Regions from separate parts of the Cedecea sp. NFIX57 genome, predicted to be linked through region 4. Evidence: predicted binding sites of a transcription regulator. Region 4 holds the regulator's gene; each other region holds the start of a gene.
What was found. The regulator PhoB, encoded in region 4, activates phosphate uptake and scavenging genes when phosphate is short. The targets are predictions, from matches to a motif close to CTGTCATAAAACTGNCNNAT.

Region 1 (7,236 bases), on a different contig from region 4:
CCGGCCTGGGGTGGCCGCGCCGTAGCTTTTGCCGCTGGCATCGGCGTACTTACCGTAAGCCGGGCTGGCCGGGTTTTTTGAGGTAAACAGCGGCTGCTGCGCAAAGCCCGCGCCGCCGCCCATCAGACGGCCCATCATGTAGCCCGCCATCAGCGGCATCCAGAAGCTGCCGCTTTGCTGCGGTTGAGCCTGAGCCTGGCTTTCCCCTGCAAGACTTGCCTGAGCAGGCGCTGGCTGGCACTGCCCTTCGCCAAACTCGGCCACGCAGGCTTCACGGGAAGCGTACTTCGGTGCCGTGCGTTCAGCTTCTTTCAGGGCGTTACTATAGGCAGTTGTACATTCCGCGCTTTTGCCCGGGTTTGCCTGCGAGCAGTCATCCGCGTTTTGATACATTGAGACAGTTTCGTCGCTTTGTTCACAGCCGGCCAGCATAAAGACAGCGGTAACAGCCAACGCCACCGGCGTTAAATGGCGTGCGTTCCAGCTTTTGCGGAACGATGAATGATTTATATTTTTTGTCCGTTTCATTTAATCAGTCCTGAGCCCAGTAGGTTTGGTGCTAAGGATAGGGGATGAACGGTTGAAATTGAAGCGATGCAGGCCTGTTGGCAGGAGATCTTTACGTTGCCTTACGTTTAAATGAGAGACAGAAAAAAAGGGACGTAAAAATACGCCCCTTTCGTTGACATTCCGGCGATTAATTAGCGAATGGGTTCGCTTTTTTCCCGCTGGTGGCCGCTGCCGGAGTGGCATGAGTCGCTTTTGTCGATGCGGCTGCTGGCGTGGTGTTGTAACCGTCAGCCCGGGCATCCTGCTCCGGGGTTTCCGGGGCAACGCTGTCCGCGGAGGTTGAAACCGGTTTGCCCAGGGTGTTGTTCAGCGCAATCAGATCCTGCTCGTTCAACGTACCCAACGCTGATTTAATATTCAGCTGGTTAATCAGGTAGTTATAACGTGCGCTGGAGAGTTGCTGTTTGGCGTTATACAGCGTGGTGGTCGCATCCAGCACGTCAACGATAGTACGGGTACCCACCGAGTAACCGGCTTCCATCGCATCCAGGGAGCTTTGCGCAGACACAACGGCCTGTTTGTAAGCGTTGATGGTGCTGATAGAGGCGTTCACGTTATTAAAGGAAGAACGCACGGTCTGTACCACGCTGCGGTGCGCACTTTCCAGCTGCTCGCTGGCACCCACAAAGTTGTACTGAGCCTGTTTAACCTGAGAGTTAACCTGGCCACCCTGGTACAGCGGCAGGGAGAAGCTCAGGCCAACCTGGTTCTGCCCTTTGTAGCTGTTGTCATACGCTGAGTTATTCCCGGTTTTAGAACCATTGTAGCTGGTGTTAGACACACCGCTGGACGCGTTCAGGCTCAGGGTCGGCAGGTGGCCGTCTTCAGCCAGACGAATTTGTTCGCGCGCCAGATCCTGGCTCAGGCGAGCCTGAAGCAGGCTAAGGTTGCGTTTCTCAGCGTCTTTGAGCAGGTTGTTGACTGCATCTGGCTTGGTGGTTTTGAAACCGTCCACGTTCAGGGACGCCAGGCTCAGATAGTCGTTCCCGGTGACCTGACGCAGGGATTCCACCGCGTTGTCCAGATTATTACGGGCGGTAACTTCGTTCGCCAGTACGGTGTCGTACTGCGCACGGGCGTTCTGCACGTCGGTAATGGCAACCAGGCCCACGTTAAAGCGCTGAGTGGTTTGATCCAACTGGCGGTAGATGGCTTGTTTCTGCGCTTCAGTATAAGAAAGTGCGTCAATGGCGCTCAGCACGTTAAAATAGGCTGTGGCCGTATTCAGGATCAGAGACTGCTGATCGGTCTGGAAGCTGACATCCTGAATCCCTGCGGTTTTTTCCTGCAGGCTCAGGGCGCGCCATTTCGACATATCAAAAATGGTTTGCGTCAGCTGTAACGTTGCGCTTGTCGCGTTGGAATTAACACCATTCTGATCGCGGAAACCGTTACCGTAGGTGTAATCTGCACCCAGACCCAGCTGTGGCAATAATGGGCTGCGTGCTTCATTAATTTTTTCGAATGCGGCGTCACGGTCAGCAGCGGATTTACGCAGGTCCGGGTTGCTGGTGCGGGCCTGCTGGTAAACCTGCAGCAGGTTTTCTGCCTGGCTCATGGCGCTGAAACCCGTCAGGCTCAGACCGATAAGAATGGGGAGCAGTTTCTTCATTTGCATTCCTTGTTGTGAAGCAGAATTATTTTGTTTAACGCCGACAGGAGTCAAAGATGATCGCCGATTCTACAGATTCCGTCAGCCGGGCAGGTTGGCGTAAAGTGCCATCTACCTTAATTTTCACCAATCTACCACATCAAAATTGAAAGGGCAGTTATGCAGGGTTGAAATCGCCCGGCCAGCGCCCATTTGTCATCAGGACATCATTTATGAATAAGTCAGAAAAGCTTGCGGCTACTTTCGCCAAAAAGGATGTAGAAATTATTGCACGGGAAACGCTTTATCGTGGCTTTTTTTCACTCGATCTTTATCGTTTTCGCCATCGTTTATTCAACGGCGAAATGAGTGGCGAAGTGAAGCGCGAAATTTTTGAGCGCGGTCACGCTGCGGTGCTGCTACCCTATGACCCTGTGCGCGATGAAGTCGTGCTGATAGAGCAGATTCGTATTGCCGCCTGGGACACCAGTGAAACCCCATGGCTGTTGGAAATGATCGCCGGCATGATTGAAGAAGGTGAAAGCGTAGAAGATGTTGCGCGCCGTGAAGCCGTAGAAGAAGCAGGCCTCGCTGTGGGCCGGACCAAACCGGTTCTAAGCTATTTAGCCAGCCCTGGCGGCACCAGCGAACGGCTGTCTATTTTAGTCGGCGAAGTGGATGCCACTCAGGCCAAAGGTATTCATGGCCTGGTGGAAGAAAACGAAGATATTCGTGTTCATGTGGTCAGCCGGGAGCAGGCTTACCAGTGTGTCGAAGAGGGGAGCATCGACAACGCGGCGTCGGTCATCGCTTTGCAATGGCTGCAGCTGCATTATGAGCAACTAAGAAAAGAGTGGAACCACTGATTATGAAGCGCTATACCCCTGACTTCCCCGAAATGATGCGTTTGTGCGAAACCAACTTCGCGCAGCTGCGCCGCCTGTTGCCAAAAAATGATGCAGTGGGTGAAACGGTAACCTATCAGGTTAATAGCGCCAGATATCGCTTAACTATCTCAGAATCAACGCGTTATACAACGCTGGTGGAAATTGAACAAACGCAGCCCGCGGTGAGCTACTGGAGCCTGCCGTCAATGTCGGTCAGGCTGTATCACGATGCGATGGTCGCGGAAGTGTGTTCAAGTCAGCAGATCTTTCGCTTCAAAGCGCGATATGATTATCCGAATAAAAAGTTGCATCAACGCGACGAAAAGCATCAAATTAACCAGTTTCTTGCTGACTGGCTGCGCTACTGTTTAGCGCATGGAGCAATGGCCGTGCCCGTGTATACCTAGTTTTTAGGGATCAGGACGGCTAACGGCACAACGCCCTGAATAAATGGATGATATTGATACCCTGAATGAATCGAGCTGCGGCCTGGATATCAGCAGCTTAAGTGTGGTGGGTAGTAAGTGTGCGTGAAACCTAAGGACACCATTTGGAAAGCCTGTTAACCCTTCCTGTGGCCGATGGAGGCCGGATCAGGATATTGCAAATAACCGATACCCACTTGTTCGCGGGAAAGAACGAAACGCTGCTCGGGATTAATACCTGGAAGAGCTATCAGGCGGTGCTGACCGCCATTCTCGCCGAACAGCGTGCCTGCGACTTACTGGTGGCAACCGGGGATTTGGCCCAGGATCACAGCGTGGAGGCTTATCAGCACTTTGCTGAAGGGATCTCCCGCGTTTCCGCGCCTTGCGTTTGGCTACCGGGTAACCACGATTTTCAGCCTGCGATGTTTAACGCCCTGCAGGAAGCAGGCATTTCCCCGGCAAAGCGCGTTTACATCGGCGACCACTGGCAAATTTTGCTGCTGGACAGTCAGGTTTTTGGGGTTCCTCACGGTGAACTGAGCGATTTCCAGTTGGAATGGCTTGAGCGTCAGCTGGCTGCCGCCCCAGAGCGTCACACGTTGCTTCTGCTGCATCACCATCCTCTTCCTGCTGGCTGTAGCTGGCTGGATCAGCACAGCCTGCGCAATGCTGCCGCACTGGATGCCGTGCTTAAGCCCTGGCCGCAGGTGAAAACGCTGCTTTGTGGGCACATTCATCAGGAACTGGATCTCGACTGGAACGGTCGCAGAATGCTGGCCACGCCTTCGACATGCGTCCAGTTCAAACCCCACTGCGCCAATTTCACGCTCGACACTATTGAGCCGGGTTGGCGCTGGCTTGACCTTTACCCTGACGGTAGCCTGACGACGGAAGTGTGCCGGTTGCAAAGCGGTAAATTCAGTCCTGACACGGCTTCTGAGGGGTATTAATGCCTGCGTTACTGTATCTGCACGGGTTTAATAGCTCACCGGCCTCCGCAAAAGCGACCCGGTTTAAGTCATGGCTGGCGCAGCATCATCCTGACATTGAAATGATTGTGCCTCAGTTGCCGCCGTACCCCGCAGAAGCCTCCGAGCTGCTGGAATCGCTTGTGCTTGAGCGCGGAGGAGAGCCGCTGGGTATTGTGGGGTCTTCCCTCGGTGGCTATTACGCGACATGGCTTTCGCAGTGCTTTACGCTGCCTGCGGTGGTGGTCAATCCGGCTGTTCGCCCCTTTGAGCTGCTCGTGGGGTATCTCGGTAAAAACGAGAACCCCTACACCGGGCAGCAATATGTGCTAGAGTCACGCCATATTTACGATCTGAAAGTCATGCAGATTGACCCGTTGGACGCGCCAGACCTGATTTGGTTGCTGCAACAAACGGGCGATGAGGTGCTTGATTACCGCCAGGCCGTAGCCTACTACGCGCTCTGCCGCCAGACGGTGAAACCCGGTGGCAATCATGCCTTCACGGGCTTCGAAGATTATTTCACACAGATTGTCGACTTCCTCGGCTTACGCTGAGGCCTGACGGCCGATTTCCTGTTTCGCTATCTGAATGAATAAACCATGACGCAATCCTATAATGCCGATGATATAGAGGTACTCACCGGGCTTGAGCCTGTTCGCCGCCGCCCGGGGATGTACACAGACACCACTCGTCCTAATCATTTAGGGCAGGAGGTCATTGATAACAGCGTGGATGAGGCGCTGGCAGGTCACGCCAAGCGCGTGGATGTCATCCTGCACGCCGACCAGTCGCTGGAAGTCATTGATGACGGTCGCGGGATGCCTGTTGATATCCATTCCGAAGAGAAGGTCCCGGCCATTGAGCTGATCCTTTGCCGTCTGCATGCGGGCGGTAAGTTCTCGAATAAAAACTACCAATTCTCCGGCGGCCTCCACGGCGTAGGGATCTCTGTGGTTAACGCCCTTTCCAAACGCGTTGAAGTGACCGTCCGCCGCGACGCTCAGGTATACAGCATCGCTTTTGAAAACGGCGAGAAGGTGCAGGATCTGGAGGTGATTGGCACCTGCGGGAAGCGTAATACCGGGACCAGCGTGCATTTTTGGCCGGATGAAAGCTTCTTCGACAGCCCTCGTTTTTCGGTTTCGCGGCTCAGCCATCTGCTGAAAGCAAAAGCTGTATTATGCCCAGGGGTAGAGATTACCTTTACCGATAAGGTGAATAATACCGAGCAGCGCTGGTGCTACCAGGACGGCCTGAACGACTATCTGTGCGAAGCCGTTAATGGCCTGATTACCCTGCCGGAAGCGCCGTTTATCGGCAATTTTTCGGGTGATACCGAAGCCGTTGACTGGGCGCTGCTCTGGCTGCCGGAAGGTGGCGAGCTGCTGACAGAAAGCTACGTAAACCTGATCCCAACCATGCAGGGCGGAACTCATGTAAACGGCCTTCGTCAGGGGCTGCTCGACGCGATGCGTGAATTCTGCGAATACCGCAATATTCTGCCGCGCGGCGTGAAGCTCTCTGCGGAAGATATCTGGGAACGCTGCGCCTACGTGCTGTCGGTCAAAATGCAGGATCCTCAGTTTGCTGGCCAGACGAAAGAGCGTCTCTCCTCACGCCAGTGTGCGGCCTTTGTTTCCGGCGTTGTGAAGGATGCTTTCAGCCTGTGGTTGAACCAGAACGTGCAGGCGGCAGAACAGCTGGCAGAGCTGGCGATTTCGAGCGCGCAGCGCCGTATGCGCGCCGCGAAGAAGGTTGTGCGTAAAAAGCTGACCAGCGGGCCGGCGCTGCCGGGTAAGCTGGCGGACTGTACCGCGCAGGATTTAAGCCGGACCGAACTTTTCCTGGTGGAAGGGGACTCGGCGGGCGGCTCCGCGAAGCAGGCTCGCGATCGCGAATATCAGGCGATCATGCCGCTGAAAGGGAAAATCCTGAATACATGGGAAGTTTCTTCTGACGAAGTGCTTGCCTCGCAGGAAGTGCATGATATTTCTGTGGCGATCGGTATTGATCCGGACAGTGAAGATCTGAGCCAGTTGCGCTATGGCAAGGTCTGTATCCTTGCGGATGCGGACTCCGATGGTCTGCACATTGCCACGCTGCTGTGCGCACTCTTTGTGCGCCACTTCCGGGCACTGGTAAAAGGTGGTCACGTTTACGTGGCGATGCCGCCGCTCTACCGCATCGATCTGGGTAAAGAGGTTTATTACGCGTTGGATGAAGAAGAAAAAGCCGGCGTGCTGGAACAGCTTAAGCGCAAAAAGGGCAAGCCAAACGTGCAGCGCTTTAAAGGGCTGGGCGAGATGAACCCGCTTCAGCTGCGTGAGACCACGCTTGATCCGAATACCCGCCGTCTGGTTCAACTGACCATCAGCGATGAAGATGACCAGCGCACGCTGGCGACGATGGATATGCTGTTGGCCAAGAAACGTTCGGAAGATCGCCGCAACTGGCTGCAAGAGAAAGGCGATATGGCCGATATCGAGGGCTAAACGTTTTTCTCCAAAACGTAAAAGGGATGGCTCAGGCCATCCCTTTTTGCATTCTAATGCCCAGTTACTTCACGGCTTCTTCGAGAATGCGGATATGTACTTCCAGCACATCGTCTTTCACGCGGGCGCTATGTTCTTTCATGTGTGTGGTCTGAAGATGCGCTTCCAGGTGCGCGACGCTTTCCCATTTTTCCAGCATGAAGATGGAATCCGGGGCGGTAGTCTGGAACGCGACCTGGGCGTTATGATCGACCAGCGGCGCGTAGCCGTGGCAGCCATCTTCCTGCAGCACGGTTG
Region 2 (7,236 bases), on a different contig from region 4:
CTTTGGTGATCACAATGTCGTCTTCAATGCGGATGCCGATGCCACGGTACTGCGCGGGCACGTCTGCATCCGGCGCAATATAAAGCCCTGGTTCCACGGTGATGACCATACCCGGCTCCAGCACGCGAGACTTGTCCACGCCATAAGAACCTACATCGTGAACGTCCAGCCCCAGCCAGTGGCTCAGGCCATGCATGAAGAACGCGCGATGGGCGTTATTGGCTATCAGATGATCGATATCGCCTTTCAGAATACCGAGCTTCACCAGCCCCTTAACCATGATGCGTACCACTTCCGTCGTCACTTCCTGCATGGAGGTGCCCGGCCGGTAGAGTTTTAGCGAGGTTTCGAGCGATTCCAGCACGATGTCGTAAATTTCACGCTGAGCCGGACTGAATTTGCCGTTAACAGGGAAAGTACGTGTGATATCGCCGGCGTAGCTCTGGTATTCGCACCCGGCGTCTATCAGCACCAGGTCGCCGTCGCGCAGTACACTTTCGTTTTCGGTGTAATGCAGAATGCAGCCGTTCTCGCCGCCGCCAACAATAGTGGTGTACGAAGGATAACGCGCGCCGTGGCGGGTAAACTCGTGGTGAATTTCACCTTCGAGCTGATATTCAAACATTCCCGGGCGGCAGGCCTGCATGGCACGAGTATGCGCCAGCGCGGAAATCTCCCCGGCGCGACGCATAACGGCAATCTCTTCTTCGGATTTGAAGAGGCGTAGTTCGTGCACCATTGGGCGCCAGTCGGTCAGCGTTGCTGGCGCGGTCAGGTTTTGACGCGAACCACGACGCAACGTATCCAGCGCGGCAAAAACGATGTTATCCGCATATTCGTACTCGCCCTGAGCGTGGTAAACCACATCCAGGCCGTTTAGCAGGAGATGTAATTGCTCACCAATTTCGCTGAAGGCCAGCGCGCGATCCACTCCTAACTTCTGCGGGGCAGCGTCCTGGCCAAGCCTGCGGCCAAACCAAATTTCTGCACTTTTGTCCCGCACGCGGTTGAACAGTACGCTGTGATTATGCGACTCATCGCTTTTAATGAGCACCAGCACAGCTTCCGGCTCATTAAAACCTGTGAAGTACCAAAAATCGCTGCTCTGCCGATAAGGGTATTCACTGTCGGCATTACGGGTCGCTTCCGGGGCCGCGAAAATTAACGCAGCGCTGCCAGGCACCATTTTCGCCAGAAGCGCCTGGCGACGGCGAAGAAATTCCTGCTGGTTCATCACATCTCCTGACTTTTTGACCGTTAGTGGAGCGTAGGTTTGCGTACCTCAGGTGCGGTCGGTGCCGCATGAGTAAAGGTGTCGTGGCACAGCAGCGCCGCAACGCGCACATACTCAATAATCTCTTCGAGGGACATTTCCAGCTCTTCCTGATCTTCGTCCTCGTCATAACCCAACTGGGCAATATTACGCAGATCGTCAATGGCTTCGCCGGTTTCACCGGTGACTTTGTCGAGCTTGCTCTGCATCACGCCGAGGCCCAGCAGGAAATGGTTTACCCAGCCGGAAAGCGCATCGGCGCGATCGAAAACGGAGACATCATCCCCGTCCGGCAGGTAAAGCTGGAACAGGAAGCCTTCGTCTTCCAGCGCGTCGCCAATGGCGCCGTGCATCTGGCGTAGCGGATCGGCAAGGTTCTGGCTAAAGGCCAGGCCCTCGTTAGTCAGGTCATGCAGCAGCGTTTGCCAGCTGGTGTCTTTGTTACCACCGCACAGCATGCCGCTGATCAAACCGTGCATTTCTGCAGGCGTCAGACCCACACCCTGTTGGTTCAAAAGTTGGCCGACTAAGTCGTAGTCCGGCATTGCGTTCTGTATTGACATGCGCATTCGTCATCGTTGGCAGGAATAGTGTGTGTTATGCTACCACCAGGACCCCCGCAGATACCAGAAAAGGGCTTGTATCTTGATATCGGGATAGCTATAGTGGCGCCCCTTCCGCTACCGGGGTCGGTGGCGTTAAGGCAGGCGAGTAAACAGCAGGAAGGTGGCATGTCTGCACAACCAGTCGATATTCAAATTTTCGGTCGTTCATTACGCGTGAATTGTCCGCCTGAACAACAGGATGCGCTGAATCAGGCTGCGGAAGAGCTGAATCAGCGGTTGCAAGATTTAAAAGTTCGCACTAGAGTCACAAATACCGAGCAGCTGGTGTTCATCGCAGCACTTAACATTTGCTACGAACTGGCTCAGGAAAAGTCGAAAACCCGTGACTACGCCGCCAGTATGGAAGAGCGTATTCGGATGCTACAGCAGACCATCGAACAAGCATTGCTTGAGCAAGGTCGCATTGCAGACCGACAGGGTCCAAAGTTTGAATAACACTTCGCAGTTGACTATGGTAGAGTAACTTCGAAGACAAAATTTCTCTGAGATGTTTGCAAGCGGGCCAGTCCCCTGAGCCGATATTTCATACCACAAGAGTGTGGCGCTCCGCGGTTGGTGAGCATGCTCGGTTCGTCCGAGAAGCCTTAAAACCATGACGACACACTCACCTTGAACCAAGGGTTCAAGGGTTACAGCCTGCGGCGGCATCTCGGAGATTCCCTCTTTACTACCCGGCCATCATGACGCATATCCCGTTAACCTCAACGCTTCGTCAGGACATTCGCCAAACGATACGGCAGAGACGCCGGTCACTCACTCCCGCTGAACAACAAACCTTTGCCCTGCAGGCCGCTGAACGTATGCTGGCGTTTGAGCCGGTTATTCGTGCTCACACCGTGGCGCTGTTTCTCTCGTTCGACGGCGAGCTTAATACCACGCCGCTGATTGAGGCTTTATGGCAGGCGGGCAAAAACGTTTATCTCCCGGTACTTCATCCTTTTAGCGCCGGTAACCTGCTGTTTTTGCGCTACACGCCGCAAAGCAATCTGGTCACCAATCGCCTGAAAATTCTTGAGCCTAAGCTGGATGTTCGCGACGTGCTGCCGCTGAATAAGCTGGATGTACTGGTTACGCCGCTGGTTGCCTTTGATGAAGCGGGGCAGCGTCTGGGCATGGGCGGTGGATTCTACGACAGGACGCTACAGCACTGGCCACAGCACGGCCTTTACCCGGTTGGCCTGGCACATGATTGCCAGCAGGTGGAGACATTGCCGGTAGAACAGTGGGATATTCCTTTGCCTGCCGTGGTGACGCCATCGCGCCTTTGGCAGTGGTGATGCCCCTTCCCCCTTCGGGGAAGAGGCCATTCGTCAGATCAGTACAGCAAACGGGCGCGAATGGTGCCCGGAATCCCTTTCATTGACTTCAGCGCCTTCTCAGCAACATCTTCAGGCGCATCAATATCAATTACCACGTACCCCATGTGCGGCGTGGTCTGCAGGAACTGAGCGGCGATGTTGATACCCTGATCGGCAAAGATCTGGTTCAGCGCGGTCAGGATCCCTGGGCGGTTTTCATGAATATGCAGCAGGCGGCTGGTTGTGCCCCCGTGCAGCGGCAGCGAAACTTCCGGGAAGTTAACCGCAGACAACGTTGAGCCGTTATCGGAGTATTTCGCCAGCTTGCCCGCCACTTCCAGGCCGATGTTTTCCTGCGCTTCCTGAGTTGAACCGCCGATGTGCGGGGTCAGGATCACGTTGTCAAACTCGCACAGCGGGGAGTTGAACGGATCGCTGTTGGTAGCTGGCTCAGTCGGGAAGACGTCAATCGCCGCACCAGACAGATGCTTGCTGGAAAGTGCACCACATAGAGCAGGAATATCGACCACCGTACCACGGGAGGCGTTGATCAGCAGTGAGCCCGGCTTCATCAGCGCCAGTTCGTTCGCGCCAATCATGTTTTTGGTGGAGGCGTTTTCCGGCACGTGCAGACTCACCACATCGCTCATGTTCAGCAGGTCGGAAAGATGCTGAACCTGAGTGGCATTGCCCAGCGGCAGCTTGTTTTCGATATCGTAGAAGTAGACGTGCATCCCCAGAGATTCAGCCAGAATCCCCAGCTGTGTACCAATGTGGCCGTAACCAATGATGCCCAGCTTTTTACCACGGGCCTCAAAAGAGCCTACCGCCAGCTTGTTCCACACGCCACGGTGCGCTTTGGCGTTAGCTTCAGGAATGCCACGCAGCAGCAGCAGCAATTCACCAATCACCAGTTCGGCAACGGAACGGGTGTTAGAGAACGGGGCGTTAAACACAGGAATACCACGCTTCGCCGCCGCATCCAGATCAACCTGGTTGGTGCCGATGCAGAAGCAGCCCACGGCCACCAGTTTTTCAGCCGCGGCAAAGATCTCTTCGGTCAAATGGGTGCGGGAACGCAGGCCAATGAAGTGAGCATCACGGATCGACTCTTTGAGCGCTTCGGAATCCAGCGCGCCTTTATGGAATTCAATGTTGGTGTATCCCGCTGCACGGAGGCTGTCTATCGCCTTCTGGTGCACGCCTTCCACAAGCAGGAATTTAATTCTGTCTTTATCCAGTGATACTTTTGCCATTTCCCGACCCTATTTTCAGTGCTGTTGTGTTCGTTTTTAGGCGATGATGCGCCACCGCCTATAAGTTACCCTTCTGTCAAAATATCAAAATCTACGTTTGGGGCAATATGAACGATTGCGTCGCCGTATCGTCAGGCGGGAATAAGGCGGCGGGAGTCAGAATAAAATGCTGAGCGAGAGAGTGAACCAGGCATGAATCACAGCACTGTTACCAAAATGTGATATATGTCACCAAATATGCGGTTAAAATAATTTGTCATTTTTTATACGGTTTTTTGGGGCGCTGAACGCGCCCCGGTCAGATCATTTCACGATGGTTTTTACGCCGTCAGCAGTGCCAATCAGCGCCACATCCGCGCCACGGTTCGCAAACAGGCCCACGGTAACGACGCCAGGTATACCGTTGATGGTATTTTCCAGCTTCATCGGCTCCATGATGCTCAAACCATGCACATCCAGAATGATGTTACCGTTGTCCGTGACCACGCCCTGCCGGTACTCCGGGCGCCCGCCCAGTTTTACCAGCTCACGCGCGACGGCGCTGCGCGCCATCGGGATCACTTCTACCGGCAGCGGGAAGTTACCAAGAATATCAACCTGCTTGGAAGCGTCCGCGATGCAGACAAACTTGTCGGCCACGGAGGCGATGATTTTCTCGCGGGTTAACGCGGCACCACCGCCTTTGATCATCTGCATCTGGTGGTTGATCTCATCGGCACCATCAACGTAAACGCCTAATGAATCCACCTCGTTGAGATCGAAAACAGGGATCCCAAGGCTTTTCAGTTTCGCGGTGGAAGCGTCGGAGCTGGAAACAGCACCTTCAATCTGGTGTTTGATGGTGCCCAAAGCATCAATAAAATGCGCGGCGGTTGAGCCCGTCCCCACGCCCACAATGGTGCCCGGCTGCACGTACTGGAGTGCTGCCCATCCGACTGCTTTTTTCAGTTCATCCTGCGTCATAATTTTATGCCTGTGATGTGGAAACTGACGCGCATTATAGAGCATGCGTCGGAAAAATGTCCCCGGCTTTGCCGCAATGCCAACGTCATCACGTTCGAACACCTTGCCGGTTTGCTGATTTGGTCTGAATCAGCGGCAAATTTATGTCATAGTGGCTGCACGACGAAATCAGGAGCAGATGAACAACAATGAAACGCCCGGACTACAGAACGCTGCAGGCGCTGGATGCGGTAATTCGTGAACGAGGATTTGAGCGTGCGGCGCAGAAGCTGTGCATTACTCAGTCGGCGGTGTCACAACGTATTAAGCAACTGGAAACGATGTTCGGCCAGCCATTGTTGGTGCGTACCGTGCCGCCCCGCCCTACCGAACAGGGCCAAAAACTGCTGGCGCTTTTACGTCAGGTGGAACTGCTGGAGGAAGAGTGGCTGGGCGACGAGCAAACCGGCTCCACGCCGCTGCTGCTCTCGCTGGCGGTCAACGCCGACAGTCTGGCCACCTGGCTGCTGCCTGCCCTTGCACCGGTTCTGGCCGACTCCCCCATTCGCCTGAATCTTCAGGTGGAAGATGAAACCCGCACTCAGGAGCGCCTGCGTCGGGGTGAAGTGGTTGGTGCGGTCTCCATTCAGCCTCAGCCGCTGCCAAGCTGCCTGGTGGATCGCCTGGGCGCGCTGGACTACCTGTTTGTGGGATCGAAAGATTTTGCCGAGCGTTATTTCCCGAACGGCGTCACGCGGTCGGCGCTGCTAAAAGCCCCTGCCGTCGCCTTTGATCATCTCGACGATATGCATCAGGCATTTTTACAGCAGAACTTTGACCTGTCGCCGGGCAGCGTGCCGTGTCATATCGTTAACTCTTCGGAAGCCTTTGTGCAGCTGGCGCGCCAGGGCACAACCTGCTGTATGATCCCGCACCTGCAAATTGAGCGCGAGTTAAATAGCGGGGAATTAATCGACCTGACACCGGGCCTGCTACAGCGCCGCATGCTTTACTGGCACCGCTTTGCGCCGGAAAGCCGCATGATGCGCAACGTGACGGATGCTTTGCTGGAGTACGGACACAAGGTCTTGAGGCAGGATACGGAATAACGCTTTGAGTAACCCTCGCCGGCAGCGGCGAGGGTTAAGGTAAAGGTCACATCTTACTGAGCAGGGGCCGCCGGGGTCTGCGCGCCCTGCAGTTCAAACACGACGTCAACCTGATCGTCAAACTGAATAGTCTGCTGATCGTAGGTATCCTGCGCGGAAACCGGGGCAGCCGCGTCCGCTTTCATCATGCGAACCATCGGTGCGGGCTGGTAGTTAGACACGTGGTAACGCACGCTGTATACCGGGCCCAGCTTGCTGTTAAAGCCTTCGGCCAGCAGCTTCGCCTGGCGAGTTGCGTCGCTAATCGCCTCTTTACGTGCTTTGTCTTTGTACTCTTCCGGATGCGCAACCCCCAGCGACACGGAACGGATTTCGTTCAGGCCGGACTTCAGTGCCCCATCCAGCAGCTCGTTCATTTTATCCAGCTGACGCAGGGTGACTTCCACCTGACGTACCGCCCGATAGCCTTTCAGTTGCGTTTTGCCGTCTTTCAGGTAGTCATATTCTGGCTGTGTGCGCAGGTTAGCAGCATTGATGTCCTTCTTCTCAACGCCATTTTTCTGCAGGAAAGTCAGATATTGTGCCACGCGATCGTCGGCCTGTTTTTTGGCAGAAGCGGCGTCCTTAGCGGACACGTTGACTTCGATAGCGAGCGTAGCGATATCAGGTACGGCATCAACGCTGGCTGTCCCGGAGGTGACCACGTGCGGCCCGTTTGGCAACTCACCTGCT
Region 3 (7,236 bases), on a different contig from region 4:
TCAATCCGCTGGCTTTTCTTGAGCCAACCTCTCCACACATCATTAGTGCTGAGGAGCAGCGTCCAATCACCTTTTCCGTAATGTCTGCAGGCCTGGAAAATCTTACCGGAAAAGCCGACTGGATCCAGGTTGAAGGCGCGGGAGGCTGGTTCACGCCGCTATCAGACACCACGACATTTGCCGAATGGGCCATCAGTGAGCAACTGCCTGTCATTTTGGTGGTGGGTGTGAAGCTTGGCTGCATTAATCATGCGATGCTCACGGCGCAGGCGGTACTGGCTGCCGGTTTACCGTTAGCTGGCTGGATTGCAAACGGTGTTCAACCCGCAGGAAAAAGGCACGCGGAATATCTCGCCACGCTCAAACAACGGCTGCCGGCCCCGCTGCTGGGAGAGATCCCCAGGCTTGAGGATCTCAGCGATCAAACCGCGCTTGGTCACTACCTCGATCTCTCCGTTATTACGATCTAAGCCGTAAGGTGACGGTAACAAAAGCCACACCCGCAGCAAAGCCTCGGGGTGGTTCCCGCTTTAGCATTTCCCCCACAGACAAAGATTCATTCCAGCCGGGACCTTCTATAAAGTACTTCCTACTTTTGGTTGTCATCAGACAACCTTTATGAGATGCTTTTTTAGCCGGAGGAGATATGGCCAGAAAACGGCACCCGCAAAAAGAAATTGAAGCAGCTTTAAGCTATGCCGAATTTCAGGGATGGCGGGTAAAAGAGGGCGGTTCGCACTGTTGGGGAAAGATTTATTGCCCATGGAACGATAAAACATGTCGATGCGGGGAGTTTTGCATCAGCTGCGTCTGGAGCACGCCTCGTAACGCTGAGAACCATGCCAGACAAATTCGCAGGCTTGTGGATGGATGCGCTAACAGGGCATCACACAGCGTTCTGCATTAACAAGGAGAAGGCACCATGGCGGGATTCACATTCACGCTTGTTTTTACCTTACCTGAAGGAAAAAAAGATCCAGAGAAGTGGGTTGCTGCGCTGGGCGCAGGAGGGTGTGATGATGCCCTTGTTGGCATCGGTGTGACGGGGCGCATCGCCTTGAACTTCATCCGCGAGGCTGACACTGCAGAAGACGCTTTGCTGAGTGCGCTGACGGACGTTTCAGGCATTATTCCTGGCGCGTTATTGGTTGAAGCTGCCCCTGATTTAGTGGGCTTGAGTGACATCGCGGAACTGTTAGGCGTGTCCCGGCAATATATTCGTAAGGTCATGGTTTCCCGGGAGGCATTTCCAGCCCCGGTACACGATGGCAAGACCGCTTTGTGGAATCTCGAAGCGGTGTTGTGCTGGATGAACAGCGCTGGCGTGAAGTCCATACCTTCCCCTTTGCTGGATATTGCAAAAGTGACACGGCAGTGCAACCTGCATCGGGCGATGACGGATCTCAACCCAGTCTTTCAGGCAAAGCTGAAAAACTTATAGCAGAGACTCCGTTCAGGTTTCTAGCCAGCCCGCAACGAGCTTGTCGTCCAACTGAGCGACATTCCCTTGTGCGACATTCCGGCCTTTATGCAACAGGCAAAACTTGTCTGCTACCCGGCGAATAAAAGACAGCCGCTGCTCGACCAGCAAAATGGTCAGGCCGAAATCGTGGTTTAAGCGCCGAATGAGATTGCCCATTTCCGTGATGAATCTCTGGCCTCTACCGAAAGTTGGCTCATCCAGTATCAGCAGCTTAGGTTCTAAAACCAGTGCCCGGGCAAGCGCTAACTGTTGCTGCATATCTCCACTAAGTTCGCCGCTTTTTACCTGCCGTAGGCTATAGAGCTCGGGAAACAGGTCATCAATCAGCGCAGGAATGGCCCGGGGGGCCTGATGGCCTGCCATCATCGCTATCTGAAGGTTTTCCTCAACGCTAAGCTGAGAGAAAATGCGTCTGTCCTGGGGAACATAGCCGATTCCAAGCGCAGCTCGCCGCTCAACGGGTTTATTGACCAGATCCTCAGGTGGTTGTCCCGCCTGTTGCCACAACATACTGCCGCTTTGTACTGGTAAATAGCCAGTAATGCAGTTTACGAGCGTGGTTTTTCCCTGGCCTGGAGCACCAATCACGCAGGTGCATTCTCCCGGGGTCAGTTCGAGATCCAGGTTCCACAGTATGTGATGGTCACCGTAGAACTGATTAACAGCGCGTAAGCTAAGCATGGCTCATCTCCTTGGTTGGGGAGTCGTTTCCCCCTGGATATGCTGCAATTAGCTTGCCAGCTTGGTGATAACGCCTGAAAGCATCGTGCTCTTCAGGATAAAACTGAGCATTGGCTCCCTGAAAGGGTGGAGCCGGTATGCAAGATTGAACTTAGCTGCACCTGACAGGTGCTAAAAAGAACGAATTTGGTGCAAGAAAACGCCTTTTAACCTCAGGATATATCTCAATTTCGGGATCTTGCTCAATATGGCCGGGTATAGCGAAATCGAATGAATAAAAGCAAAAAATTTAGCGAAATTTTTTTTTCGCCTCTGGCACAGAAAGATCAGGGATTTTTCCGAGTGGCTAAGCAAAAGGGCTGGATGCAGTTATCCACCATTCCTGTGGATAACCTTGTGTATTAGAGTTAGAAAACTTGGCGAAAGCGAGAGCGGGCGCGGCCTGCGGCCAAATTGTCGCGAAACCGGTCTTTGTGAAATATTCATTTGAATTCAAGTTGTTAAATAAAATCAACTACTGCAATAAAACTGTCAAACATTCGGCCAGAGGTTTCCTTACCTCCCTTGACAAATGTTAAAAGGTGAAAAAATTTGGGGATAACCGGCAGCGGCTGGAGATTTATCTGGCGAAGGGGCAAATTATGGGCAAACAAAGTGGCACAAAGCAGCCGTTAGCAGGCTTAGTAAAAATGAGAACTGGTGTTTTATACAGTTTTCTACTGGCAAAAATCCCGCTGCCGGGTAAAATTACTCTCCGGCCCGCTCGTTTCTTCATCAGGTAGCCCGTTCATGAGTAAAGCGTTCAAACTGAATTCCGCATTTAAACCTTCTGGCGACCAGCCTGAAGCTATCCTTCGCCTGAAAGACGGGCTTGAAAACGGACTGGCACACCAGACGCTGCTGGGCGTGACGGGGTCGGGCAAAACCTTCACCGTAGCAAACGTGATTGCTGACCTTCAGCGCCCAACGATGGTGCTGGCGCCAAACAAGACGCTGGCGGCGCAGCTGTACGGTGAAATGAAAGAGTTCTTTCCGGACAATGCGGTTGAGTTTTTTGTCTCTTACTACGATTACTACCAGCCTGAAGCCTATGTGCCGAGCTCGGACACCTTCATTGAAAAAGATGCATCGGTGAACGAGCACATTGAGCAGATGCGTCTGTCGGCGACCAAAGCGTTGCTTGAGCGCCGGGACGTTATCGTGGTGGCATCCGTGTCGGCAATCTACGGTCTGGGCGATCCGGACCTCTACCTGAAGATGATGCTGCACCTGACGAAGGGAATGATCATCGATCAGCGGGCGATCCTCCGCCGTCTCACGGAGCTGCAATATACGCGTAACGATCAGGCTTTCCAGCGTGGAACGTTCCGGGTTAGAGGGGAAGTGGTTGATATCTTCCCGGCGGAATCAGACGATCTTGCGCTACGCGTGGAGCTGTTTGACGAAGAAGTTGAAAGGCTGTCGCTGTTTGATCCATTGACCGGGCAAATCGATCAAACTATTCAGCGTTTTACCATCTACCCTAAATCGCACTACGTGACGCCACGCGAGCGTATCGTGCAGGCGATGGAAGACATCAAAGTTGAACTGGCCGAGCGCCGAAAATTCCTGCTGGAAAATAATAAACTGCTGGAAGAGCAGCGCATTGCCCAGCGTACTCAGTTTGATCTCGAAATGATGAACGAACTGGGTTACTGCTCGGGCATTGAAAACTACTCTCGCTTCCTGTCCGGGCGGGGGCCTGGCGAACCGCCTCCGACGCTTTTTGACTATCTACCGGCGGATGGCCTGCTGGTGGTGGATGAATCCCACGTCACCATTCCGCAAATTGGCGGCATGTATCGCGGTGACCGTGCCCGTAAAGAAACGCTGGTGGAATACGGTTTCCGACTGCCGTCAGCGCTGGATAACCGCCCGTTAAAATTTGAAGAGTTTGAAGCGTTGGCCCCGCAGACCATTTATGTTTCAGCGACGCCGGGCAACTACGAGCTGGAGAAATCCGGCGATGACATCGTTGACCAGGTTGTTCGTCCTACGGGGCTGCTCGATCCGGTGATTGAAGTGCGTCCGGTGGCCACGCAGGTAGACGATTTGCTCTCTGAAATTCGTAAGCGGGTGGCAATCAACGAGCGTGTACTGGTGACGACGTTAACCAAGCGGATGGCGGAAGACCTGACTGAATATTTAGAGGAGCACGGTGAACGCGTGCGCTACCTGCACTCAGATATCGATACCGTAGAGCGCATGGAGATTATCCGCGATTTGCGTCTCGGTGAGTTTGACGTGCTGGTGGGGATAAACCTACTGCGAGAAGGCCTTGATATGCCGGAAGTGTCGCTGGTCGCTATTCTGGATGCGGATAAAGAAGGTTTCCTGCGTTCTGAGCGCTCGCTGATTCAGACCATTGGCCGTGCGGCGCGTAACGTTAACGGCAAGGCGATTCTCTATGGCGATAAAATTACGCCGTCGATGGCGAAAGCGATTGGTGAAACCGAACGCCGCCGTGAGAAGCAGCAGCGCTACAACGAAGAGAATGGCATTACGCCGCAGGGTCTGAACAAGCGTGTGGTAGATGTTCTGCAGCTTGGCGAAGGCATGGCGAAGACCAAAGGACGGGTTAAAACCAAAGCGCGCAGCGTGATTGAAGAAGATGAAGTTGTGCTGACGCCGAAAGCGCTGCAGCAGAAAATTCACCAGCTTGAAAGCAAAATGCTGGAGCACGCGCAGAATCTTGAGTTTGAAGAGGCGGCGCAGATTCGCGACCAGCTTCACAAGCTGCGCGAACTGTTTATCGCCGCCTCATAAGTAGCAAAGTTTATCCGAGCTGCTGCACGGCCTGCTCGAGGGCAGCTCGCAGCAGCTGGCGGTCGTGGCGATACCTTATATCGCTCGCTTCCAGCGGCTGTTGAATCACCAACCTGTCGGCCACTTCGCTGACGTCGACATGCGGGCCCACCAACACGGCATCAATAACGCGTTTTCCGATATGCTGCTCCATCAGCTCAAGTTTTTGGCGCAGGGAAAGGCTGGCCGCAGCGGGGCTTAGCTCTTTGCCCAGATTACCGATATACACCATTGGCGCTGGCGTGCGGCGCAGCGCCTGATCCATCTCTTCAAGCAGCAGAATTGGCATTAGACTGGTGTAAAAACTGCCGGGGCCAATCAGAATTAAATCGGCCTCAGCGATGCTCTCTATGGCTTCTCGGGTGGCCGGGACTTTCGGGTAGACCGCCAGATCCTGCGGTGGATTAAGCAGCTGGTCGATACTCACTTCGCCATACACGGCGTTGCCCTGGTCGTCGGTAGCCATTAAATCAACCGGATGTTCCGACATCGGAATCAGCTGCGCATCAACCTTCAGCAGATTACGAATTAAATTGATTGCCTCCAGAGGGCGCACGCTGAGGTGATCCAGGGCCTTTAACATCAGGTTTCCGAGGTTATGGCCTGAAAGTTCACCGTTACCGCCAAAACGGTACTCAAACATTGTCGATGCCACGCTTGGTTCGGTGATCAGCTGGTTCAGGCAGTTGCGCATATCTCCCCAGGCAATTCCACCTTCAGAGCGTCGAATGCGTCCGGTTGAGCCGCCGTTGTCGGTCGTGGTGACGATGCCGGTTAAACGTGAGCCAAGAGTGGAAAGGGATGACATGACGCGACCCAGGCCGTGTCCACCGCCGAGCGCGACAACCCGATCAAGATCTGCAAGCGTGCGATTACGCATAGAAAAGATAATCCTTAAGAGGCATACAGGCGCTTAAGGTAGCGTAAAAGCGCTAAAAAGACGATTCTTGCTCTGTGGATAATGATGCATATCAAAGTAAAAGTTAGCTTTTTAAGTACTCTGTAGCGAAATTAAGCAATCATCTCGTTATGTATGGATTTATATAGCGAAAACTGATATAGCGCGAAGCCAGATGTCGCGCTACTATCGCAGTAACACACACTCAAGCCCTGGTACCTAAGTCACAAGATAAGGTGCCCTGGCCGCAGCCCCTGAGGTTGCCAGGGTGCAGGAAGAAATGACTGCATCTCCCGTATTTGGAAAGGTGTATTCAGTGTCCCAGCTTACCGATGCTTTTGCGCGTAAGTTCTATTACTTGCGCTTATCAATTACCGACGTCTGCAACTTTCGCTGCAGCTATTGCCTGCCTGATGGCTATAAGCCGCACGGTGTAGCCAATAAAAGCTTCCTCAACGTCGATGAAATCCGCCGCGTTACCCGAGCTTTCGCTGCTCTGGGTACCGAAAAGGTGCGCCTGACAGGCGGGGAACCTTCTTTGCGCCGCGACTTTACCGAAATCATCGCCGCGGTGCGTGAAAACGCATCTATTCGCCAGCTTGCGGTGACGACCAACGGCTATCGGCTGGCCCGGGATGTTAACGCCTGGCGTGATGCGGGGCTGACCGCCCTGAACGTGAGCGTCGACAGCCTGGACGCTCGTCAGTTTCATGCCATTACCGGCCAGGATAAATTTCGCCAGGTGATGGAAGGCATTGACGCGGCTTTCAGCGCGGGTTTTGAGCGAGTAAAAGTGAACACCGTGCTGATGCGCGACGTAAACCACAATCAGCTCGAGACCTTCCTGGCCTGGATCAAACCGCGCCCCATCCAGCTCCGCTTTATTGAGCTGATGGAAACCGGCGACGGCGGCACGCTTTTCCGCAAACACCATATTTCCGGCCAGACCATTCGTGACCAGTTGCTTGAGCGTGGCTGGGTTCACCAATTGCGTCAGCGCAGCGACGGCCCCGCTCAGGTCTTCTGCCATCCCGACTATGAAGGTGAAATCGGGCTCATCATGCCGTATGAGAAAGATTTCTGTGCCAGCTGCAACCGGCTGAGGGTTTCGTCCATCGGTAATCTTCACCTTTGCCTGTTTGGCGAACAGGGGATTGCGCTGCGCGATCTGTTAGCGGATGACGCCCAGCAAAATGAACTGGAAGGGCGTATCTCTTCCGCGCTGGCACAAAAAAAACAAACGCATTTCCTGCATGACGGTAATACCGGCATCACCCAAAATCTGTCGTATATCGGCGGCTAGAGCCTGCCCACAAGGAGAATATCGATG
Region 4 (7,236 bases):
GTGGCCCACGGTATCCAGCAGCTTACCCGGATAAAGAGAAATCCCGATCACCAGCGCGAAGTACACCAGGCTGTAGATAAACAGCGGCATATCGCCCATGCCGGTCAGCGGGGCAATCCCCACTTCAAAGGAAACGGTAGTGGTACGCGGCGTGGCAAACAGCGGCCCTACGGCCAGGTAACAAACTGTCGCCAGCAAAATACCGGCGCGGCGGCCAATCGGCGAGCTCAGGCTGTCAATACCGCCGCCCACGCGGGCAATCGCCACGATAGTCAGAACGGGTAAACCTACCGCCGTGACCAGGAAGCCAAGCGCCGCCGTCCAGACGTGCTCGCCAGCCTGTAAGCCAACCATAGGAGGGAAAATGATGTTGCCCGCGCCCACAAACAGCGCAAAGGTCATAAAGCCCAGAGCGATGATGTCACGAGATTTCAAATGATAGGTCATAAAATAAAGCAGCCTGTGGATGTGTGGTGTTGAAAATACTCAAATTTTTAAACCGACGTTCAGTCCAAATAACGTTCGGTAAAAACGCGGTTATTACCGGTAACGACAGCGGAATATGCTTCTCCGGATCGGTGGCGAAGAATAGTTAGTCGAATTACCACGCAATTTCAGTCGGTCTGGTAATAACAGGGGGGCAATTAAAACGCTTATAGCGTTTGAAGACAAGAAGGGATCGGGAAACCAGAAATATATCCTTTAAAAATACGCATAAGCAGTGAATAAAGTTGATTATACGCTTTTGTTATGGCTTATCATTCGGACAAAAAAGCATCAATTCGATATTCATCACTTAACGAGTGGTGAAAATACAAACAAAAAGGCCAGAAAACTGGCCTGTGGAAAGCGAACTTGACGGCTGCGGTGAATTAATGTGCAGCCACCGCTGACTCATGGGCGATTAAGCGCTCGGGCAGAATGAACGAAAACGTCGATCCCTGCCCCGGCACGCTTTCGATATCAAGCCGCGCATCATGATGGCTAAGGGCATGCTTCACGATAGCCAGCCCAAGCCCGCTGCCCCCGGTCTGCCGGGAGCGCGCTTTGTCTACGCGGTAGAAACGCTCCGTCAGGCGCGGAATGTGCTCGGCGGAGATCCCCGGCCCGGTATCCTTCACGCTGAACGCGACGCCGTGAGGCAGCCGGCGCCAGGTGACGGTGATGTGTGTCCCGGCTGGCGTGTGATTCACCGCGTTATACACCAGGTTAGAGATCGCGCTACGCAGCTGTTCTTCGTTGCCGTAAACCTGAAGCCCTGGCTCAACGTTAAAAGTGAGCGTTTGCTTCTGCTGGCTCAGCGTCTGCGCTTCACGTTCAACCACGCGCAGCATCAGCGGCACGTCGATTTTCTCATTCATCGACAGCGTGGGGGCGGCTTCAATGCGCGACAGCGTAAGCAGTTGCCTCACCAGCCCTTCCATGCGAGAGGTTTGCTCGCGCATGGTATGCAGCGCTTTGTCCCGCAGCGGCCCTTCCAGAGCCTGATCCTGCATCATCTCCAGATACCCCTGCAACACGGTCAGCGGCGTGCGTAGCTCATGGCTGACGTTGGCAAAGAAGTTGCGGCGGGCGCCTTCAAGCTGGTGCATCTGCGTGACGTCACGCGCCACCATCAGCCACTGCCCGTCGGCGTAAGGCATCACGCGGAACTCAAGATGACGGCCATTGTTCAGCACCAGAGTCAGTGGGCGACCAAACTGCTGCTTCGCCACGTATTGCGAGAATTCAGGGTAACGCAGCAGGTTGAGGATATTTTGGCCGCTGTCGTCCGGCCAGCGCAGGCCAAGCAGCAGCTGTGCCAAGCCGTTACACCAAAAAATGGTGCCTTCTTCGGTGGTCAGCACGACCGCATCGGGCAGAGATTCTGCCCCGCTTCGGAAGCGTTTGATCAGGTTGCCTAACTCTTTGCGGCGCTTTTTATTACGTAGCTGCATCTGGTGCAGCCCGTAGAGCAGAGGTTCCCAGCTTCCCCGCCCGGGCGGCGGGGTCATGCTGCGGTCAACCCACAGCCACCAGGAGAGACGAAGTAAATTCCAGAAATGCCAGCTTAGCAGGGCGGTCACTGCCGCCAGTAAAAACCACGGCAGGTGGCCAAAAATCAATCCGAGAATTGCCGCTGGCATACAACAGAGCACCAGCTCCAGTACCAGCCTTTTCCATGACAGCCGTTCCAGCACGCGTCACGCTCCTGTCAGCATATTAAAAACGGGTTGAAAAACGATAACCCGTGCCGCGAACTGTTTGCACCATTTTGTCATGACCACTTGTTTCCAACGCTTTACGCAGGCGACGAATATGCACGTCTACGGTACGGTCTTCAACGTAAACGTTCGTTCCCCACACGTTATTAAGCAGCTGTTCACGGCTGTAAACGCGCTCCGGGTGGGTCATAAAGAAGTGTAACAGCTTAAATTCAGTTGGCCCCATGTCGAGCGGATCTTCGCCGGTCATCACGCGGTGTGAGGACGGGTCAAGGCTCAGCCCCTGCATCTCAATCACTTCTTCCACCGCCATCGGGGAAATACGGCGCATCACCGCTTTAATACGCGCCACCAGCTCTTTAGGCGAGAACGGCTTAGTGATGTAATCATCGGCACCGACTTCAAGGCCACGCACGCGATCTTCTTCTTCGCCACGCGCGGTCAGCATCATCACCGGGATTTCGCGGGTCAGCGCTTCACGCTTCAGGTGCTTGATAAACTGGATCCCGGAACCGCCTGGCAGCATCCAGTCCAGCAGGATCAGGTCGGGGAAAGGTTCAATCAGCAGGTTAACCGCGCTGTCATAATCTTCCGCCTCTACCGACTGGAAGCCATTTTGCTCGAGCACAAAGCTCACCATTTCACGAATCGGAGCTTCATCTTCTACGACTAAAATGCGTCTCGCCATGATTTACCCTGTTGAAAAGAGACCATCTCTTATTAATTGTGCGCCAGTATGCGTCAGATTTGTGACAGATTTATGAAAAAGATGACGGCCAGATATTTCACCTTTTTGAATTATGACAGCCACGGATTTTTACTGACGGTTACGCTGCCAGCTCAATAGCTTATAATCGGTAATTCGCCTCTTTGCCATGGGACAGGTTATGCGCATTCTCCACACATCAGACTGGCACCTCGGCCAAAACTTCTATACCAAAAGCCGGGCTTCTGAACATCAGGCCTTTCTCGACTGGCTGTTAAACGCCGCGGTCGAACATCAGGTGGATGCGATCCTCGTCGCGGGAGATATCTTTGATACCGGCTCGCCGCCGAGCTACGCCCGTGAAATGTATAACCGTTTTGTCGTGCAGCTACAGGGCACCGGCTGCCAGCTCGTGGTGCTGGCGGGGAATCACGATTCCGTAGCCACCCTGAATGAATCCCGCGAACTCCTGGCCTGCCTGAATACCCGAGTGATTGCCAGCGCTCGCCATAACAAAGATGAACAGGCGCTGGTGCTCAACCAAAAAGACGGCACGCCGGGGGCGATTCTCTGCCCTATTCCTTTCCTGCGCCCTCGCGATATTCAAAGCAGCCAGGCGGGGCTGTCCGGCCATGAAAAACAGCGTTCTTTAATGGAAGCCATCAGCGAACATTATCAGCAATGTTATGCCGCCGCCGTGGCGCTTCGCGGTGACCAGCCGCTACCGATTATCGCCACCGGGCACCTGACCACGGTGGGCGTGACGAAATCCGATGCGGTGCGTGACATTTATATTGGCACGCTGGACGCTTTCCCGGCGCAGCACTTCCCGCCCGCTGACTACATTGCGCTCGGGCATATTCATCGCGCGCAAAAAATTGGCGGCACGGAGCATATTCGCTACAGCGGCTCACCGATTCCGCTGAGCTTCGATGAAACCGGCAAAGCCAAAACCGTTTTTCTGGTGACATTCAACGGCGGAGCGCTAACCAGCGTCGAGCCTCTGGAAGTCCCCATCAGCCAGCCGCTGGCCATCGTGAAAGGGTCGCTGCGCGAAATCGAGCAGCAGCTTGAACAGTGGCGAAACGCGCCTGCCGAACCCAACGTCTGGCTGGATATCGAAATCGCCACCGACGAATATCTGCACGACATGCAGCGCCAGGTACAGGCGCTGACCGACGATTTACCGGTTGAAGTCGTTCTGCTGCGCCGCAGCCGCGAACAGCGCGAACGGGTGATTGCCAGCCAGCATAAAGAGACGCTGAGCGAGTTAAGCGTTGAAGAGGTTTTTGAGCGCCGGCTGAGTCAGGAAGAAACCAGCGAGGAACGCGCCGCCAGGCTAAGAACGCTGTTTGCCCAAACCCTTTCAGATTTGCACCAGCAGGAGGAACAGGCATGAAGATCCTCAGCCTGAGGTTAAAAAACATCAACTCCCTGAAAGGCGAGTGGAAGATTGATTTCACCCAGGAGCCTTTCGCCAGCAACGGGCTGTTTGCTATCACCGGACCCACGGGCGCGGGCAAAACCACCCTGCTGGATGCCATTTGCCTGGCGCTGTACCACAAGACCCCGCGCCTCAACACCGTGTCGCAGTCGCAAAACGACCTGATGACCCGGGACACTGCAGAATGCCTGGCCGAAGTCGAGTTTGAGGTAAAAGGCACGGGCTACCGCGCTTTCTGGAGCCAGAATCGCGCCCGCAACGCGGCGAACGGCAATCTCCAGGCACCGCGCGTGGAGCTGGCTCAAATCGAAGATGGCAAAATTCTCGCCGATAAAATCAAAGACAAGCTGGAGATTATCGCCTTCCTCACCGGCCTGGACTACGACCGCTTCACCCGTTCGATGATGCTCTCCCAGGGGCAGTTCGCCGCCTTTTTAAACGCCGACGCAAACGACCGCGCCTCGCTGCTTGAAGAGCTGACCGGCACGGAGATTTACGGCACCGTTTCCGCCGCGGTGTTTGAAAATCATAAGCAAATCAAAAGCCGCCTTGAAAACCTGCTGGCTCAGGCTTCTGGCGTCGCGCTATTAACCGCAGAGCAGCAACAGCAGCTTGCCGAGAGTTTGCAGGTACTCACTGTTGAAGAGAAAAAACTGTCCGGGGAGCTCCAACAACAGCAGCAACACCAGCAGTGGCTCACTCAGCTAGCCCGACTTTCTGCCGACAAAACCCAAAAGCAGCAGGCGCTGAACGCAGCCAATCAGTCGCTCAAAGACGCAGAGCCGATGCTGGCGAAACTGACCCAAGCCTTGCCTGCCGAAAAACTTCGCCCTGACTGGCAGCGGCTGCAGGAAAAGCAGCAGTCGCTGAAGCAAAACAGCGAGGCAGCGGAGAAAGTGAATACCCGCTTACAGCAGCTTTCCATCCGCCGGCAGCAAACCCGAATGCTGGCCGCCGAACAGGCCCAGCGTCTGAAGAATGAAGCTCAGCAGGTCGAAGACTGGCTCGCGGCGAATGACCGCTATCGACTTTGGTCTGCCGAACTGACGGGCTGGCGCATGGCGTTCACGCAGCAACAGCGCGACGAAAAACAGCTGACTGAGCTAAAGCAGGCGCTCGAGGTCAGTCGGCAAAAGCTGCAGGCGCTGCCGGAGCCAAAGCTTAGCCTTTCTCCTGATGAAGTGAGCGATCACTTACAGCGACTGCAGGCAACCCGGGCTGCACGCCAGCTGTTGGCCACTTTGCAGCCACAATTTGCCACGCTGGAGAAACACAAAACCGAGCAACAGCGCGAGCTTATCGAACTGGATAAAGAGATTGCAGGGCGTGACGTTGAACTGGGGCAAAAGCGCCAGCAGTACAAAGACAAACGCCAGCACGAAGCGGACCTGGAAAAAGTCGTTGAGCAGGAAAAGCGCATCCAGAGTCTTGAAGCCGAGCGCGCACGCTTGCAGCCTGATTCGCCGTGTCCGCTTTGCGGCTCAACCCAACACCCGGCTGTAGAGGCGTATAAAGCTCTCGAACCAGGTGAGAACCAACAGCGCCTGGCCACCCTTAAGCAAGAAGTGGCTAAACTCGCAGAGCTTGGCTTTGCCCTTAAAGGTCAGCTTGATACTCAGCGCCATCAACGCGAAAAACTGGCCCAGGCCAGCAGCGCCATTGAGGCAGAAGAAACTGCACTCTCAGCCCGCTGGCAGCAGCAGTGCGCGGAACTCGCCATCGCTTTAACGCCTCAGGACGATATCAGCGCCTGGCTTGACGAGCAGGAACAGCGCGAGCTGCAGCTGCGCCAGCTTGGCGAGCGGCAGGCGCTGGAGACGCAATACCAGCGCGACAGTCAGCAGCATGAAAAACTGCTCGCAGATTTTGTGGCACAGCGCGCTTCGCTACAAGCGGGGCTGGAGCAGGCCGGTCTTCAGCGCCCTGAGCCGGGCGCAGAGCAAACCTGGCTTGAGGCTCGCCAAAAAGAATCTCAGCAATGGCAGCAGCAGCAGGAGAAACTGCCGCAGCTTCGCCAGCAGCTCTCCGCGCTCGATATGTTGCTCTCAACCCTTGCAGACGATGGCTCCAGCCCACTGCCGCTGAATGAACACGAGCACCAGGCAGCGCTGCAAAACTGGCAAGCGCTGCATAACGATTGCAACCAGCTTGAAGGGCAGCGCCAGTCCCTGCAACAGCAACTGAAGCAAAGCGAAGAAGAAAGTACTGCGGCGCAGGCGCAGTTCAGGAATGCGCTTTCTGCCAGCCAGTTCAGCGATGAAGCCGATTTCCGCAGCGCCCTGCTGGAAGAAACCGAACGCCTTGAGCTGGAACAGCGTAAACAGCTTCTGGAGCGCCAGCATCAGCAGCAGGTCACTCTGCTGGAACAGGTTGAAAATGCGCTGGCTCAGCACTTATCGACGCGGCCAGAAAATCTGCATGAAGAAACAGCCCCTGGCGCACTGGAGGCACAAATTTCAGCGCTTGCCCTCCAGCTGCGCGAGAATGCTTCACAACAGGGTCAAATTACCCAGCAGCTGCGGCACGACGAGGAAAACCGGGTTCGCCAGCAAACGCTGATGCAGGAAATAAAAGCCTGTGAAGCGCAGGCGGAAGACTGGGGCTATCTCAACGCGCTTATCGGCTCCAAAGAAGGGGATAAATTCCGTAAATTTGCGCAAGGTCTGACGCTGGATAACCTCGTCTGGCTGGCAAACAATCAGCTCAATCGCCTGCACGGGCGCTACCTGCTGCAGCGTAAAGACAGCGAAGCGCTTGAATTACAGGTGGTTGATACATGGCAGGCCGATGCGGTACGTGACACCCGCACGCTTTCCGGGGGCGAAAGCTTCCTGGTGAGCCTGGCGCTGGCACTGGCGTTATCCGACCTGGTCAGCCATAAA

Region 1: nudF (ADP-ribose diphosphatase) is a predicted target of PhoB. The motif match lies at 2,303-2,322, and genes of this name have one in related genera.
Region 2: serA (phosphoglycerate dehydrogenase) is a predicted target of PhoB. The motif match lies at 4,659-4,678, and genes of this name have one in related genera.
Region 3: uvrB (excinuclease ABC subunit UvrB) is a predicted target of PhoB. The motif match lies at 2,682-2,701, and genes of this name have one in related genera.

Annotation. Positions count from the first base shown of each region.
Region 1 is NZ_FXAS01000021.1:22,104-29,339, reverse strand. It holds gene B9Y90_RS17600 (DUF1190 family protein) at 1-528, opposite strand, end outside; gene tolC (outer membrane channel protein TolC) at 698-2,182, opposite strand; gene nudF (ADP-ribose diphosphatase) at 2,395-3,027, shown strand; gene B9Y90_RS17585 (DUF1249 family protein) at 3,030-3,455, shown strand; gene cpdA (3',5'-cyclic-AMP phosphodiesterase) at 3,599-4,426, shown strand; gene yqiA (esterase YqiA) at 4,426-5,001, shown strand; gene parE (DNA topoisomerase IV subunit B) at 5,047-6,939, shown strand; gene B9Y90_RS17565 (putative quinol monooxygenase) at 7,004-7,236, opposite strand, start outside.
Region 2 is NZ_FXAS01000029.1:40,997-48,232, reverse strand. It holds gene pepP (Xaa-Pro aminopeptidase) at 1-1,234, opposite strand, end outside; gene B9Y90_RS20460 (YecA/YgfB family protein) at 1,258-1,836, opposite strand; gene zapA (cell division protein ZapA) at 2,005-2,334, shown strand; RNA gene ssrS (6S RNA) at 2,376-2,559, shown strand; gene B9Y90_RS20445 (5-formyltetrahydrofolate cyclo-ligase) at 2,580-3,176, shown strand; gene serA (phosphoglycerate dehydrogenase) at 3,215-4,453, opposite strand; gene rpiA (ribose-5-phosphate isomerase RpiA) at 4,757-5,416, opposite strand; gene argP (DNA-binding transcriptional regulator ArgP) at 5,605-6,504, shown strand; gene B9Y90_RS20425 (oxidative stress defense protein) at 6,558-7,236, opposite strand, start outside.
Region 3 is NZ_FXAS01000010.1:140,629-147,864, forward strand. It holds gene bioD (dethiobiotin synthase) at 1-470, shown strand, start outside; gene B9Y90_RS27305 (hypothetical protein) at 647-907, shown strand; gene B9Y90_RS10965 (helix-turn-helix transcriptional regulator) at 923-1,441, shown strand; gene B9Y90_RS10970 (ABC transporter ATP-binding protein) at 1,454-2,164, opposite strand; gene uvrB (excinuclease ABC subunit UvrB) at 2,954-4,969, shown strand; gene yvcK (uridine diphosphate-N-acetylglucosamine-binding protein YvcK) at 4,980-5,888, opposite strand; molybdenum cofactor riboswitch at 6,097-6,231, shown strand; gene moaA (GTP 3',8-cyclase MoaA) at 6,187-7,209, shown strand; gene moaB (molybdenum cofactor biosynthesis protein B) at 7,234-7,236, shown strand, end outside.
Region 4 is NZ_FXAS01000004.1:118,715-125,950, reverse strand. It holds gene brnQ (branched-chain amino acid transporter carrier protein BrnQ) at 1-447, opposite strand, end outside; gene phoR (phosphate regulon sensor histidine kinase PhoR) at 873-2,180, opposite strand; gene phoB (phosphate response regulator transcription factor PhoB) at 2,203-2,892, opposite strand; gene sbcD (exonuclease subunit SbcD) at 3,092-4,309, shown strand; gene sbcC (exonuclease subunit SbcC) at 4,306-7,236, shown strand, end outside.